3 regions of the Janthinobacterium sp. FW305-128 genome follow, and region 2 is predicted to be linked to each of the others. Evidence: predicted binding sites of a transcription regulator. Region 2 holds the regulator's gene; each other region holds the start of a gene.
The links. The regulator HrcA, encoded in region 2, represses chaperone genes, less so after heat shock. The targets are predictions, from matches to a motif close to TTAGCACTCNNNNNNNNNGAGTGCTAA.
Positions count from the first base shown of each region.

Region 1 (5,040 bases), on a different contig from region 2:
CACGTCGATGCCCAGCGCCGCCATGCCGTCCGCGCCTGCTTCCGACAGGCAATATTCGCCTTCGCCATCATCGTCGAGCAGCCAGCCTTGCGCGTGCAACTGGTCGTGCATGGCGACGGCGACCGTGCCGGCCATGTGGTCGTAGCAGGTGCGCGCATGGCGCAAGCGGTCCGGCGTGGAGGGTGTAAACGGCGTTGCGGGCACGCCGGCCACCACCAGCAGCGCTTCCAGCGCCCGCGCCACCTCCGTACTGGCCAGACGGTAGTAGCGGTGCTTGCCCTGCGCCAGCATCGACAGCAAACCGTCGTCGCGCAAGCGCGCCAGATGGGCGCTGGCCGTCGAGGCGCCTACCTCGGCCAAGGTGGCCAGTTCCGTGGCCGTGCGCGCATGGCCATCGAGCAGGCTGCACAGCATGCGCGCGCGGGCCGGTTCGGCGATGGCGCCGGCCAGTTGCGCCAGGCCCATGTCGGCAGAGGGAAGTTTGTTATCCATGATTCGTCCGTGGGCGAAGTGTTGTGGTGGAAGGACCAGCATACTCGTGTCCCCACATCACTGCAATGGAATGCGCATGCCGCTCGCCGACCCTTTTTCCGCCGTCACCCACGCGGCGCCGTATGACTACTATCGCCGCCTGGCGGAAGGCCCGCCCCTGCGTTTCGAGGCGTCGCTCGATTGCTGGCTGGCAACGGGGGCCGTTGGCGTACAGGCCGTCCTCGAGCATCCTGCTTGCCGCGTGCGCCCGGCAGGCCAGCCGGTACCGGATACGCTGGCAGGCACGCCGTGCGGCGCCATCTTTGCCGAACTGGTGCGCATGAACGAGGGCGAGCGGCATGCCGTACCGAAACAGGTGCTGGCGCGCGCGCTGGGCCAGGTGGACCTGGCGCGCCTGCATGGACGGGTGATGCAGATTGCCGGCGACCGCGTTCCCGACAGCGCCGCGCAGCTGAACGAGGCGATTGTTGAGCTGCCCCTGTTCGCCATGGCGGACTTGCTGGGCTTTGCGCCAGCGCAATGGCCGGCGCTGGCCGCCTGGACGCGCGACTTTGTCGCCTGTTTGTCGCCGCTGAGCAATGGGAAAGAATTGGCCGGCGCGCAGCAAGCGGCCGATGCCTTGCTGCACGGTTTTACCGTATTGCTGCGCGAGGCGGATGCCTTGCCCGGCAGCTTGCTGCACGACATCGTGACCGGGGCGTATGCCGTCGGCTGGCAGGCGTCTGGCGGCGTGCTGGCCAACCTTGTGGGCTTGCTGTTGCAGACGTGTGACGCCACGGCAGGTCTGCTGGGCAATGCCACGGTCGCTTTGTGCACGCAGCCGCAGTTGTTCGCGCAACTGCGCGCCGCACCCCAGCGATGGCCGGCTTTGCTGCGCGAGGTCAGCCGGCATGACCCCGCGATCCACAACACGCGCCGCTACACGGGCGATGCCGTGGAATTGCCCGGCGTGCGCATACCGGCCGGGCAGACGATCATCGTCGTGCTGGCCAGCGCCGGCCAGGCGGAGTCGGGTTTTGGCCATGGCCGCCACGCCTGTCCGGGCCAGTCCATCGCGCAGACGATTGCCACGGCATGCCTGCAGGCATGGGCCGACGGGCTGGAAGACATGCCGCTGGCCTGGTCGTACCGGTCTTCGCTGAATGCCCGCATCCCCGTTTTCAACACTGGAGAAAGAGCATGATTGCCGTGATTTTCGAAGTCTGGCCCAGCGCCGAAGGACGCCAGCAGTATCTGGACCTGGCGGCCGCGCTGCGTCCCTTGCTCGCTGAAGTCGATGGATTCATTTCCATCGAGCGCTTCAGCAGCCTGAGCGAGCCAGGCAAACTGCTGTCGCTGTCTTTCTTTCGCGACGAAGCGGCACTGGCGCAGTGGCGGCAGCTGGAAGCGCACCGCGCGGCGCAATCGGCGGGCCGGCATGGCGTGTTCGACGATTACCGGCTGCGCATCGCCGGCGTGGTGCGTGATTACGGTATGCTGGAGCGGCAACAGGCGCCGACCGACAGCCGCCAGCGCCACGATGTCTGATGCTTAGCGGGGCAGGGCACCCTGCGTGATTTTTACCTTGACCCGGTAGGTGGGCGCGGCTGCGTCCAGGGCGGGCGGCGTGGCCGGATCGACGTCGAGCAGGGTGAACGTCAGGTGGTTGACGGTCACGGAGCTGGCGGCGCCGGGCATGGACTCGGACAAGACGATATCGGTGGCGCCCGCGCTGTTGAGCAAACTGAAACTGTAGCTGACGTAGCCTTTCCACACGCACACGGCGCCCTTGCGGCAGCGGCTGTCGTTGACGCGCTCGAGTTTCAGGGTATCGGTGGCCGTGATGGCGACCTGTTCGCCCGGCGAGAGCACGTGGGTGACGCTGCGCGGCGTGTTTTCCGCGTCGCCGGCGCTGCCAGCCGCGCCGCAGCCCGCCAGCACGGCCAGGCAGGCGATGAACAAGGGTAACAACCACGTTCGGTACGATTGATGTAGATAGTGCATGTTTTTCCTTTCAGGTAGAGCGTCCCGGCGTGGCGTCCACGCGTGGGATGAAAATGATAATAACAAAATGATATTTTTCTGGCGCACTATTGGCGCGCTGCCGATGAATTGACGCGCCGGCCACGCGGCGCGCCGATTACTGCGTAGAATGGCTGTTTTGAAAATCAGGAAACAACCATGAAAAAAACCGACCTGGCCAAAAGCGATGCCAAGAAACTGATGGGAAAGATGAATGTTCCCGGCGCCGGTGCATTCGGTAAGGAAGCGGTGGTCGTCGACCGCCGCGAGCAGCGCAAGCGCGATCAGGCGCTGGGCCTGGTGCCGTTCGCCGTCAAGCTGAACAGCGATCTGGTGTTGCAATTGCAGACCCTGGCCAAGGAGCGCGGCGCGGATCTGAATGAATTGGTCGCCGAGCTGATCACCAAGGGCTTGGTTGCAGCATAAAGGCTGACAATGTTTATCTGTTGATAAATATCATTTATAAAACTAAAAGGCGCCTTGCGGCGCCTTTTGCATTGCGGCATTGCTTTCGATTACACGTAGGCCGCCAGGGCGCCCTTCATTTTCTTCAGCGCCGCCACTTCGATCTGGCGGATGCGCTCGGCCGATACGCCGAACTCTTCCGCCAGCGCGTGCAGCGTGGCGCCGGAACCGTCGTCGTTGGCCAGCCAGCGCGCTTCGATGATGCGGCGCGAACGGGCGTCCAGCTTCGACAAGGCCGTTTCCAGGCCTTCCGATTGCAGGCGCGTCACTTGTTCCGCTTCCAGTACCTTGGTCGGCTCGCTTTGCTCCGACGACAGGTAGGCGATCGGCGAAAACTTGTCGTCTTCATCGTCGGTCGGCGACTCCAGCGCGATGTCGCGGCCGCTCAAGCGCGTTTCCATTTCGATCACTTCTTCGCGCTTCACGTCGAGCAGCTTGGCCAGCGCATCGATCTGTTTCGGCGTCATCGCGTCGAGGCCCGTCTTGTGGCTGCGCAGGTTGAAGAACAGCTTGCGCTGTGCCTTCGTCGTCGCAACCTTGACCAGACGCCAGTTTTTCAGGATGTACTCGTGCATCTCGGCTTTCACCCAGTGCATGGCGTACGACACCAGGCGCACGCCCTGGTCGGGATCGAAGCGTTTCACGGCTTTCATCAAGCCGATATTGCCTTCCTGAATCAGGTCGGCGTGCGGCAAGCCATAGCCCAGATAGCCGCGGGCAATCGAGACCACCAGGCGCAGGTGCGACAGCACCAGTTCTTGCGCGGCGGCCAGGTCATTTTTTTCACGCAGGCGTTTTGCCAGCGAAATTTCTTCGTCATGGGTCAACATGGGCAGACGGTTCACGGCCGAAATATAGGCGTCGATATTGCCCAGATTGCCAGTGAACCCGAGGCCCAGCGCATTACTTTTGGTCGGAACCAATGCGGATGTTGCGGACATCATAGTCATGTTTTCTCCCTCGTAGTCTTGCTGTGTTCCAGTTGGCCACATCACACGATGTGGCCTGATTGTCTGTTCTGTTTTGCGTATTCGGTCTTGCACTTTGCAGATCGCGGCACCATCTTCATCTGGCGTCCATGGCGGTTCTGCTGTTGGTATGTCCCTATATTAGCACTCTCTGCCTGAGAGTGCCAATCAGCACATTTAATCGTCCTGATAGCCTAAATACTATGGCGAATGAATGCTTGATAAATATGTCTGAACAGCGATCTGAACAGCACTGCAGGCCGCTTCACGACAACATGGCTAGTCTACGGCCTCTGGCTGAAGCGAGCCTTAAGAATACTTGCTAAATATCAAGATAACAGCAGATGGGGATGGCGAGGCGCATGGCGGCGCCAGGAGCGCCGCCATGGAAAGGAAGGTCAGTTCAGGCGCGCCAGGTGGCGCTGTACGCAGAGGAAGGCGCCGATCAGGCCCAGGCCGGCGCTGACGGCCAGCAAGCCGGCCATCGGCAGCGGCGCCAGCGGCACCAGCTGAAATTCGGACGCATACAGGCGTGCAAACTCGGCAATCGCGGTATTGAGCGGCTGCAAGGCCAGCGCCACGGCGCCCAGCGCCAGCGCACCGGCGCACAGGCCCAGCAGGGCACCCGTGTAATAGAAGGGGCGGTGGATGAAAGTATCGGTGGCGCCGATCAGTTTCGAGATGCTGATTTCATCGCGCTGCTGCATCACTTGCAGGCGGATGGTATTGAAGACCACGGCGATGACGGCCACGCCCAGGGTGATGGCCAGCAATAGCAGCACCAGGCGCAGCACGCCCAGCAGGGCCGCCAGACGCTTGACCCAGGCCGAATCGACTTGCGCCGATTCCACGCCCGGCAGGTGGCGCAGCTGTTCCGCCACGGCATCGACATCCTGCGCTTCGCTGGCGCTGCTGAAGGCGTCGAGTTTCAGCACATAGCTGTCGGGCAGGGGATTGTCGCCCAGGGTGCTCAGTACGTCGGCCAGGCCGTTCTTGTTCTTCAGCGTATCGAGCGCCTGTTCGCGCGGGATGAAGACGATCTTTGCCTTTTGCTCGCCGACGATCTTGCGCATGGCGCTGGCCAGGGCCACGGCTTGCTCGCGCGGCGTGTCGA
Region 1 covers NZ_JACYMK010000012.1:72,128-77,167, reverse strand. The annotation lists gene IGS60_RS23060 (helix-turn-helix transcriptional regulator) at 1-492, opposite strand, end outside; gene IGS60_RS23055 (cytochrome P450) at 569-1,675, shown strand; gene IGS60_RS23050 (antibiotic biosynthesis monooxygenase) at 1,672-2,019, shown strand; gene IGS60_RS23045 (hypothetical protein) at 2,023-2,475, opposite strand; gene IGS60_RS23040 (hypothetical protein) at 2,653-2,919, shown strand; gene rpoH (RNA polymerase sigma factor RpoH) at 3,009-3,908, opposite strand; gene ftsX (permease-like cell division protein FtsX) at 4,325-5,040, opposite strand, start outside.
Region 1: a site for HrcA is predicted at 4,068-4,094, ahead of rpoH (RNA polymerase sigma factor RpoH). Genes of this name have one in related genera too.

Region 2 (5,040 bases):
TCGCGCAATTACACGGGCGGCTTCGGCACGGCGCTGATGCTGAAGGACCTGGGTCTGGCGCAGCAGTCGGCCCTGTCGGCGAACGCGCCCACGCCCTTGGGCGGGCTGGTGCGCCAGCTGTACCAGATGCATGCGCAAGCCGGCTATGCGCAGCAGGATTTCTCCAGCATCGTGCAGATGCTGCAGCCGGGCTTGGACAAACCCGCCTGAGGAATTTTGGACAAAAAAAAGCCCGCTGGTGAAAGCGGGCTAAATCCAATTCTTGGAAGAGTTGGAGGAGACAGATGCATTATGCTGCATCGCCACATATAACTCCAATTTATCTTTCGAATATCAAATATAGATTTTCGTGATATCTCTTCCTGGCAGCCGCGTCGCGGCTGCCAGCGCCACAGTCTTAGCCTGGATTGCAGGCGATCTGCACGGTGGTCACGTTTGCTTCACCCATCACACCGACGCCCGTGTTGGGTGCCACGGTGCATTTCAAGCCGGTAGGCTGGGTAAAGACGCTGATGCCATACTTGTCGCCATCGGCAACAGGCGACGCCAGGGTGAAGGTCGTGCTGCCTTTGGCCACCGTGGTTTGCGCATTGCCGTTGATCAGGACCAGGCCGTCGGCTGTCAGGCCAGTCACCGTGCCGCCTACCGTGTACGCGTTTCGCGCACAGGAAACCGATGCCTGGATACTGACGTAGTGACCGGCCGAGCCGGTTCCGCCACTGACGGTGCAAGTCATGTGGGCTGGCTGGGTCTGCACGGTGATGTTGTAGTCGGTGCCATAGTCGATGCGCTTGCCAAAGGTAAACGAGGTCTGGCCGGCTTTGATCGGGAGCGGATCGCCGCCATTGACCAGGACCAGGCCTTCGGTGTTCAAATTGCTGACGGTGCCACTGACATCATACGAGGCCTTGCCGCCGCAAGCAGCCAATCCCAGGGTCAACAGCAGCGCGGCGATAGGGCGCAGGCAGGATAACTTCATGTATTTCTCCAATCCAATATAGTGGTGACGAATCGCGTGGCTTACTGCGCCGTGCAGTTCAGTGCGGCGCCGGTCGTGGCGGCTGAGCCCATGGTGCCGACGACATCGCGGCCGTTGGCGCTGGCAGAACCCACGAAACTGCACGTCTGGCCTGTTGGATACGTCGCGATGGAAATATTGTAGGCGATGCCGTCATTGACATTCGGGAACGTATAGCTGGTGCTGCCTTTCAGCGGGCTGGTGGTGATATTGCCGATGGCCAGGGTCAAACCGTCGGCGGTCAGGCCCGTGATCGTGCCGCTCAGCGGGTAGGTATTGGTCACGCAAATCACCTGGGCCGTGGTCACGGTATAGCTCGATGCCTTGCCGGCGCCATTGGTAATCGTGCACACGGCGCCTTTTGGCTGTTGCGCGATGGTGATATCGTAGCGGTCATCGGTGCTGACCAGCTTGGTGAAAACAAAGGAAGTCTGGCCTGAGGTGACAGGCAGGCGTTCGCCGTTATTCAGCAGAATCAGGCCATCTTTTGCCAGATTGACGACTTGGCCGCTCAGATACAGATTGCCGCCGCTGCCGCCGCAGGCCGCCAATGTGACGGCGCAAGCCGCCGCCAGCATCGAGCGCAGGTACAAATTTTTCATACATTCTCCAAAACGAATTAGGTTGGGTAGCGCAACGCGGACGCTGGCGCCGCATTGGAATGGCGCCTATTTTAGTCTATCTGGCAAGCCGGATGATCTTGCCTTGTATCACCCTGTAACAATTTTTCGCCGGGAAGCGCCGGCCCGGCCCCATTTCATGGGGGCGCCGCCATGCCGGCGGCGGCGATCGGTGCGACAATAGCTGCGGGCTGCGCACCGTGACGCGGCATCTATATAGTGAGTTCCATGTATCTTGCCCCTGTAAAACCTGCCGTGCCGCCCAAGGCCATCCTCTTCGACCTCGACGATACCTTGTGGCCCATCGCGCCCGTGATTGCCGCCGCCGAAACCCTGCTGCACGACTGGCTGGCCACGCATGCGCCCAAGGTGGCGCAGCAGTTTTCCATCGAGCTGTTGCGCCAGCACCGTCTGGCCATGCTCAATGAACAACCGCATTTCCATGGCAATTTGATCGAGCTGCGCCGCGCGGGCTTGCTGACCGCCTTCGAGGCCGCCGGCGAAGATCCCGCCCTGGTCGACGGCGCCATCGCGCAGTTCCTGGCCGCGCGCCATCGCGTGCAGCCGTATGACGATGTCTTGCCCGGCCTGGCCTGGATGGGGCAGCGCATGCTGGTCGGCTCTATCTCGAATGGCAATGCGGACCTTGAAATTATCGGCCTGGCGCAGCATTTTAAAGTGTCGATTGCCGCCAGCGATTTTGGCGTCGCCAAGCCTGACGCCAGCATCTTCCTGGCCGCTTGCGCCGCGCTGGGCGTGGCGCCGCATGAGGCCGTGTATGTCGGCGACGATCTGTATTTCGACGTGACGGGGGCGCAAGGGGCGGGCATGCGTGCCGTCTGGATGAACCGCAAGGGCAGCGATGCCCATTTGGCCGCCGGCGTGCAGCCCGACGCCATCTGCGCCAACTTTGATGAATTGCTGCTGTGGCTGCAGGGGCAGCTGGAAGATTGATCGCCGTCGGACGGGCGAACGTGCATAATAGGCGCTGTTGATGCACGTTCGGCCGCTTTCGTTGCCGCTTGCTTAACAATATGCTTGTTTAAAGAATATTTGCTTACCTAAGACACCATGCAACTCGATACACGTGCCCAAACACTGCTGAAAGCCCTGGTCGAGCGATATATCGCCGACGGCCTGCCGGTCGGTTCGCGCGCCTTGTCGAAAATTTCCGGCCTCGACCTGTCGCCGGCCACGATCCGCAACATCATGGCCGACCTGGAAGAGCTCGGTTATGTGTCCAGTCCGCATACTTCGGCCGGACGCATCCCCACGCCGCGTGGCTACCGCATCTTTGTCGACACCTTGCTGACCGTCCGGCACCTGGACGAGCACATGGTGGAGTCGCGCATGCGCCTGCAGACGCCGCAGCCGCAAAAAACCATCGCCAACGCGGCGCAGATGCTGTCGTCGCTGTCGCAGTTCGCCGGCGTCGTGCTCAGCCCGCGCCGCGAATCCGTGTTCCAGCAAATCGAATTCCTGCGCCTGTCCGAAAAGCGCATCCTGCTCGTCATCGTCGCTCCCGGCGGCGATGTGCAGAACCGTTTATTGCTGACGGAGGCCGACTATACGCCGGCGCAACTGGTGCAATCGGCTAATTACATCAACCAGAATTATGGCGGCCTGTCGTTCGACGCCGTGCGCGTGCGCCTGCAAGGCGAGCTGCGCCAGTTGCGCGACGACATGGGCAGTTTGATGCAGGCGGCCGTAGAAGCGGGCAGCGAAGCGATGGCCGACCATAGCGACGACATGGTCATTTCCGGCGAGCGCAACTTGCTCAGCGTGAGCGATCTGTCATCGAATATGCATTCGCTGCGCCAGATGTTCGACATGTTCGAGCAAAAGACGGGCTTGATGCAGCTGCTCGACGTGTCGAGCAAGGCGACGGGCGTGCAGATTTTCATCGGCGGCGAATCGAACCTGGTGCCGATGGATGAGATGAGCGTGGTGACGGCGCCGTATGAAGTCAACGGCAAGATCGTGGGAACGTTGGGAGTGATCGGACCGACGCGCATGGCTTACGAGCGCGTTATCCCGATCGTCGACATCACGGCCAAGCTGCTGTCGAGCGCGCTCAGCCATCATTGATGCGGTTCAATGCTGCGCCGGCCGGCCCCTTGCGGGAACGGCCGGCGTGGGTCAGGCTGTTTTGTGCGGGCAAGCTGTCTTGGTGCAGTTGCCGTAGATGGCCAGGGCGTGTTCGGCGATCTTGAAGCCGCGCTCTTCGGCCACTTTTTGCTGGCGGATTTCGATTTCTTCGTCGAAGAATTCTTCGACCCGGCCACAGTCGAGGCACACCAGGTGGTCGTGGTGGGAGCCTTCGTTGAGTTCGAAAATCGCCTTGCCGGTTTCAAAATGGTTGCGGTTAAGCAAGCCGGCTTGTTCGAATTGCGTGAGGACACGGTAGACAGTTGCCAAGCCGACATCCATATTGTCGGCCAGCAGAATCTTGTAGACGTCTTCCGCAGTCAGGTGGCGTACCGGGCTACTCTGGAAGATATCGAGTATCTTCAGCCGTGGCAGGGTGGCTTTCAGGCCGCTTGCCTTGAGATCACTAGGATTGTTACTCATGTTTGTTGCTCGTATGTGGGTCAGGTGCTTTATCATATAGCGTTTTGTCGGGGAGTGCCAAAATATGCTTTTTTTTGGCGGGCCGGTCACTCCTGGCGTTTTGTTCATCCAATTGAGGTCATTTATGCGCGTAACCCCGGCTGTATTGCCATCTCTCTGGCACCGTATTTCATTTCGAGCACCAGTCGTGGCAGGCATGGTCTGTGTCGCGCTGGCCGTGTCCGGCTGCGCCAACCGTGGCATTCTTGGCGAAAAGCCGGCAGCTGCTCAAAAAGAAGGCAAGGAACTGGTTCCCGAACAGGGCGCACAAACGACCACCATTACGCCGCTGCAAAAATTCATGTGGTTTTTCTCGCCCTACCGTCCTGACATTCAACAAGGCAACTTTGTCTCCGAAGAGATGCTGGCCCAGTTGAAAGTAGGAATGACGCGCGACCAGGTGCGTTTCGTCCTCGGCACTTCGCTGCTGACCGATATCTTCCATGCCGACCGCTGGGATTATCCATTCCGTCTGGCGCGGGGCAGTGGCGAAACCACTAGCAGCCGCGTGGTCGTGTACTTCGGCAAGGATGGCAAGGTTGAACGTTTCGAAGGCGGCAACTTGCCGACGGAGAAAGAATATATCGACCGCATCGCCGGTCCGTCGCCATTCGCCAAGGTCGCCAAGGCTGACGTGCCTGCCGCCGTCGTGCCATCGCCCGTGGCGCCGAGCGCCGTGCCGGTACCGGCCGATGCCGCTCCTGCCATTCCTGTGAGCAAGCCTGACGTTGCACCAGCACCAGCAACGGCGCCTGCCGCCGAGCCAGCACCGACGCCTGCCGCCGAACCCAC
Region 2 covers NZ_JACYMK010000001.1:108,257-113,296, forward strand. The annotation lists partial or broken gene mmsB (3-hydroxyisobutyrate dehydrogenase) at 1-210, shown strand, start outside; gene IGS60_RS00480 (hypothetical protein) at 398-979, opposite strand; gene IGS60_RS00485 (hypothetical protein) at 1,021-1,620, opposite strand; gene IGS60_RS00490 (HAD family hydrolase) at 1,867-2,592, shown strand; gene hrcA (heat-inducible transcriptional repressor HrcA) at 2,710-3,726, shown strand; gene fur (ferric iron uptake transcriptional regulator) at 3,778-4,209, opposite strand; gene IGS60_RS00505 (outer membrane protein assembly factor BamE) at 4,406-5,040, shown strand, end outside.

Region 3 (5,040 bases), 700 kb from region 2:
CCTGACCCTGCAGACGGATGCGGCCGGCCACATCAGCGGCTACGGCATCAATGGCTGGCTGGCGGCGGGCTTGTCGCTGTGGACGGTGTGGTGGGTGGCGCGCGTGCGCGGCGCGGCGCCGCAGGGGGCGCCGGCGTAGGCAGTTACTGGGTGGCGATGCGCTGCATGGGCGCATTGTCCTTGCGCCATTGTTCCAGGCTGATCAGCTCACCGCTGACGACGTCGTCGACGAGGATGCGCTTGCCATCCTGGGAGACGACGAAACTCTCCCAGCGGTGCGCCGCGTCCGGCGTGTTTTCCACAAAGGTCAGGTCATAGTAGGGCTTGCCGTCGATGAGACGCACGTCGGGCGATGTTTCCATCACGGCGCCGTGGGCGCGGCCGCCCGAAGCCTTTTCGATATGCGCCGACCAGGCCTTGATCTCCGGCAATGCCATCAGCGCATCGACGGCGCGCGCGCTCTGTTCTGGCGCCACCTGGCTGCTCGCGGCCGGGGCATTGGTGCCGTGCGGCGCGCCTTGCTGGTGCAGGTAGAAAGCGCCGAGCCCGGCGGCCAGCAAGCCGGCCAGGATGCCGGCGATGATGGTGGTTTTGGAAGAAGAGGCGCGTGGCTGCATGATGGTGGCGTGAGAAAGAGGGACGATGGCGGCCATGCTAAAGCAAAACGTGCAGGCGGGCAATCGTTGAAATTTCTAAAAAGCAAGACGAAAAAAAGCCACCTTCCGTAGAAGATGGCTCTCGGGGCTGCCGGGCAGGCGCTGGCAGCTTTTGGTCTGCCTGTCCCGTCCCGGCGTGGCGGCTGCGCGCGCCGTCGCCTGCGCGCGCGGCCGCCTGGATTACATCATGCCGTCCATGCCGCCCATGCCGCCCATACCACCCATGCCGCCGCCCATGCCGCCGGCTGCCTTGTCGTCAGCGATTTCGCAGACCATGCAGTCGGTCGTCAGCATCAGCGAAGCGATCGAAGCGGCGTTTTGCAGCGCCGAACGGGTCACTTTGGCTGGGTCCAGAACGCCCATTTCCACCATGTCGCCATACGTGCCGTTGGCAGCGTTGTAGCCGTAGTTGCCCGCGCCAGCCAGGACGGCTGCCACGACGACCGAAGCTTCTTCGCCGGCGTTTTGCACGATCATGCGCAGTGGCTCTTCCATTGCGCGCAGGACGATCTTGATACCAGCGTCTTGATCAGCATTGTCGCCCTTGACCGTGATGTTGGCGCGTGCGCGCAGCAGGGCTACGCCGCCGCCTGGCACGATGCCTTCTTCCACGGCAGCGCGGGTGGCGTGCAGTGCATCTTCAACGCGGGCTTTCTTCTCTTTCATTTCGACTTCGGTGGCTGCGCCAACCTTGATCACGGCAACGCCGCCAGCCAGTTTGGCCACGCGCTCTTGCAGTTTTTCACGGTCGTAGTCCGAGGTCGCTTCTTCGATCTGTACACGCACTTGTTTCACGCGTGCTTCGATCGAGGCAGCTTCGCCGGCGCCATCGATGACGATGGTGTTTTCCTTGCCCACTTCGATGCGTTTCGCCTGGCCCAGTTCGGCCAGGGTCACTTTTTCCAGGGTCAGGCCGACTTCTTCAGCGATCACCTGGCCGCCCGTCAGGACAGCGATGTCTTCCAGCATGGCTTTGCGGCGGTCGCCGAAGCCTGGTGCTTTCACTGCGCAGGTTTTCAGGATGCCGCGGATGTTGTTCACAACCAGGGTAGCCAGCGCTTCGCCTTCGATGTCTTCCGCGATGATCAGCAGTGGACGGCCAGCCTTGGCGACTTGTTCCAGTACCGGCAGCAGGTCACGGATGTTCGAGATTTTCTTGTCGCACAGCAGGACGAATGGGCTGTCCAGGACGGCAACTTGCTTCTCTGGGTTGTTGATGAAGTATGGCGACAGGTAGCCGCGGTCGAACTGCATGCCTTCAACGATGTCCAGCTCGTCGTTCAGCGACTTGCCGTCTTCTACCGTGATGACGCCTTCTTTGCCGACTTTTTCCATCGCTTCAGCGATACGCTCGCCGATCGAGTAGTCCGAGTTCGCCGAGATCGCGCCAACCTGGGCGATTTCCTTGGTCGTGGTGCAAGGACGGGCGATTTTCGCCAGTTCTTCGACGGTCGCTGCAACAGCTTTGTCGATACCGCGCTTCAGGTCCATCGGGTTCATGCCGGCGGCAACGAACTTCATGCCTTCGCGCACGATGGCTTGTGCCAGTACGGTCGCGGTGGTGGTGCCGTCGCCGGCGTTGTCACTGGTGCGGGAAGCCACTTCCTTGACCATTTGCGCGCCCATGTTCATGAGCTTGTCTTTGAGTTCAACTTCTTTCGCTACCGACACACCATCCTTGGTGACGGTAGGGGCGCCGAACGAGCGCTCCAGCACGACGTTGCGGCCTTTCGGGCCCAAGGTGACTTTGACTGCGTTGGCGAGGATGTTGACGCCTTCGACCATCTTGGCGCGCGCTGCGTCGCCGAATACTACTTCTTTAGCTGCCATGTTCAATTCTCCTGAGTTTCGGGATGTATCTGTCTACAACGTGGAAACAATTACTTGACGACGATCGCCATGATGTCTTCTTCGCGCATGACCAGCAGCTCATCGCCGTCAACTTTGACGGTTTGGCCGGCGTACTTGCCGAACAGGACGCGGTCGCCCACTTTGACATCCAGAGGACGGACTTTGCCGTCGTCGAGAATCTTGCCATTGCCTACGGCAAGGACTTCGCCTTGATCCGGTTTTTCAGCAGCTGCATCAGGAATGATGAGGCCGGACGCAGTCTTGGTTTCCTGGTCGAGGCGTTTGACGATGACGCGATCGTTCAATGGGCGCAGATTCATACAAAACTCCTTAAAGTTCAATGGATAGGTGTTGCTAAATGAATACATGCCTGGCACAGCGCCAGGCGTGCTTTCAGTGACCGCCGTTGAAAGCAGCCCGCAACGGTCAAGCAAACCCCATGGCATCGGGTGCATGCCGGCGCTGGGCAGTGGTGGCATCGCGGCGTCGCCCGCCGCGTAGCGTTCCCTGCTGTTGCCCGGCAGACACCATCATGTCTTGAGGATTGCTACGAAAGAGTTTGTTAGCACTCTCTACTAACGAGTGCTAATTATAGGGACGGTAGGGGGCTTATTCAAGGGCTTATTCTCCGGGAAGATAAGCTTGGACGTTCTACGCAGCCTGCATTTACGCAGGGTTTGCGCAAACGCAAGCCTCGTTCCCGGGCGTCAGCAACAGGCGCGACTCTAGCATGCCCATCAGGCGAACGGCGTTCCTGTACGCACAGGAAACAGAGTTTTGCTATGGACTTTGATAAGATGATTGCAATTGCATATCAATATTCCCCTGTACCAGAAAGCACACCATGCCATCGACTCTTTCCCGTCCCGCCCTGCGCCTGCTCGGTGCCGCCCTCGTCGGCCTCGCCTGCCTGGGCAATGCCGCCGCGCAAACGCCCACGATTCTCGACGAGATCACCGTGGCGACCCTGACGCCGCTGGAAAAGGACATGCTGCTCAACGAGCTGTTCAACGACCTCAACAAGGACGACGACGACCAGGAAGCGCATGTGTGGGACAACGGCGGCGACCGTGGCGTGCGGGTGAAAGTCACATATAACTTCAGCAACTCCGGCATGACGGAACACAGCCTGAAGGCGCACATCTGCCGCGACCTGAAATTCGTCGTCACGGCGGGCGACAAGTCGCAAGACCTGAGCCGCCGTACGTGTTCGCAGAACAGCGGCCGTTGGGATGTGCAGGGCAAGGACCCGGCGCCCGTCGTGTATCCGCCCTTCCTGTCCGACGTGACCATCGCCAAGCTGAATGCTAAGGAACAGAAATCCTTGCTGACGGCCGCCGTGCGCACCCTGAAAGATGAAGAGGATGGCAAGACCCGTGAATGGAGCAACAAGGGGCTGGGCAATGCCGTGCCCTTGCGCGTCACTTTGACGCCCTCGCGGACGGACGCCAAACCTGGCAGCTACCACCGTACTTGCCGCGACTTGACGATGGTGCTTGACGGCAAGAGCGGCAAGCAGGAATTGACGCGCCGCTCGTGCGAAAACCGCTATGGCGGTCTCGATATCGAACCCGATTACGTCGACGAGTAAAGCGCTGGCATCGCGGCGCCGGCGGATGCGTGCAGATGGCGAAAAGCGCCGGAAAAAGCGTGTATTTCACGGCAACTGACCTGCATTGATGTAAATATGTGTGACAGCGGCGTGATTCGATTGACGCCCATGGAGCGTCCGCCCTATAGTGGCGGGATGATTTCCGAATTCAACGAATTATCCGACAAAATAGGCCTGCTGGCCGAAATGACCCATGCGCTGCGTCGTGAAAACGCGCAACTGCGCAAGGACAATGCCGCGCTGGCCGCCGAGAACGCCCTGTATGTGCAGCGCATGCGCGAGGCGCAGGAGCGGGTGGAAGCGTTGCTGGAAAAAATTCCCGAACTGGTGCAAGCCGGCCTGGAGCAAGCCGCTTCGGAGGCGGGCGCCTATCTTGCCGAGAACGAGAAGGAAGCGTAATGCCGCGTGTCGATGTCAATATCATGGGCCAGTCCTACAGCATGGTCTGCCGCGACGGCGAAGAGCGCGCGCTGCGCGAAGCGGCGATCTATCTCGATAGCAAAATGAAAGCCATCCGCGACGCGGGCAAGGTCAAGGGCAATGACCGCATCGCCGTGCTGGCCGCGCTGGGCGTGGCCGCGGAATTCCTCTCCGTGAAGTCGCCGCAAGGTCCGCTGTCGGAGCTGACGATCCTGGAAGTGAAGCAAAAGATCTCGGCCATGCACACAGTATTAGATAGCGCATTGACGCCCCAGGAAAACCTTTTTTAAGCGGACACGGTACGATTTGTCTTTGCGATGCGCGATCAAAGGAGTAAACTTGGGTCTACCCTGCGGTGTTCGCGATTGCCATATATTCCTTGAACCATTTATGCGCATCGGTTGCGAATTTTGTTTGATGGGAGTGAGCGTCGCTCGTTCGACGAACCCGAAATTGAACTAACGTGACCACCTTGAACCGTTTGGTTCGGGATGCCGGCAT
Region 3 covers NZ_JACYMK010000001.1:812,536-817,575, forward strand. The annotation lists gene IGS60_RS03685 (MFS transporter) at 1-139, shown strand, start outside; gene IGS60_RS03690 (hypothetical protein) at 144-617, opposite strand; gene groL (chaperonin GroEL) at 837-2,486, opposite strand; gene groES (co-chaperone GroES) at 2,537-2,827, opposite strand; gene IGS60_RS03705 (hypothetical protein) at 3,352-4,098, shown strand; gene IGS60_RS03710 (DUF904 domain-containing protein) at 4,255-4,518, shown strand; gene IGS60_RS03715 (cell division protein ZapA) at 4,518-4,829, shown strand; RNA gene ssrS (6S RNA) at 4,884-5,040, shown strand, end outside.
Region 3: a site for HrcA is predicted at 3,070-3,096, ahead of groES (co-chaperone GroES). Genes of this name have one in related genera too.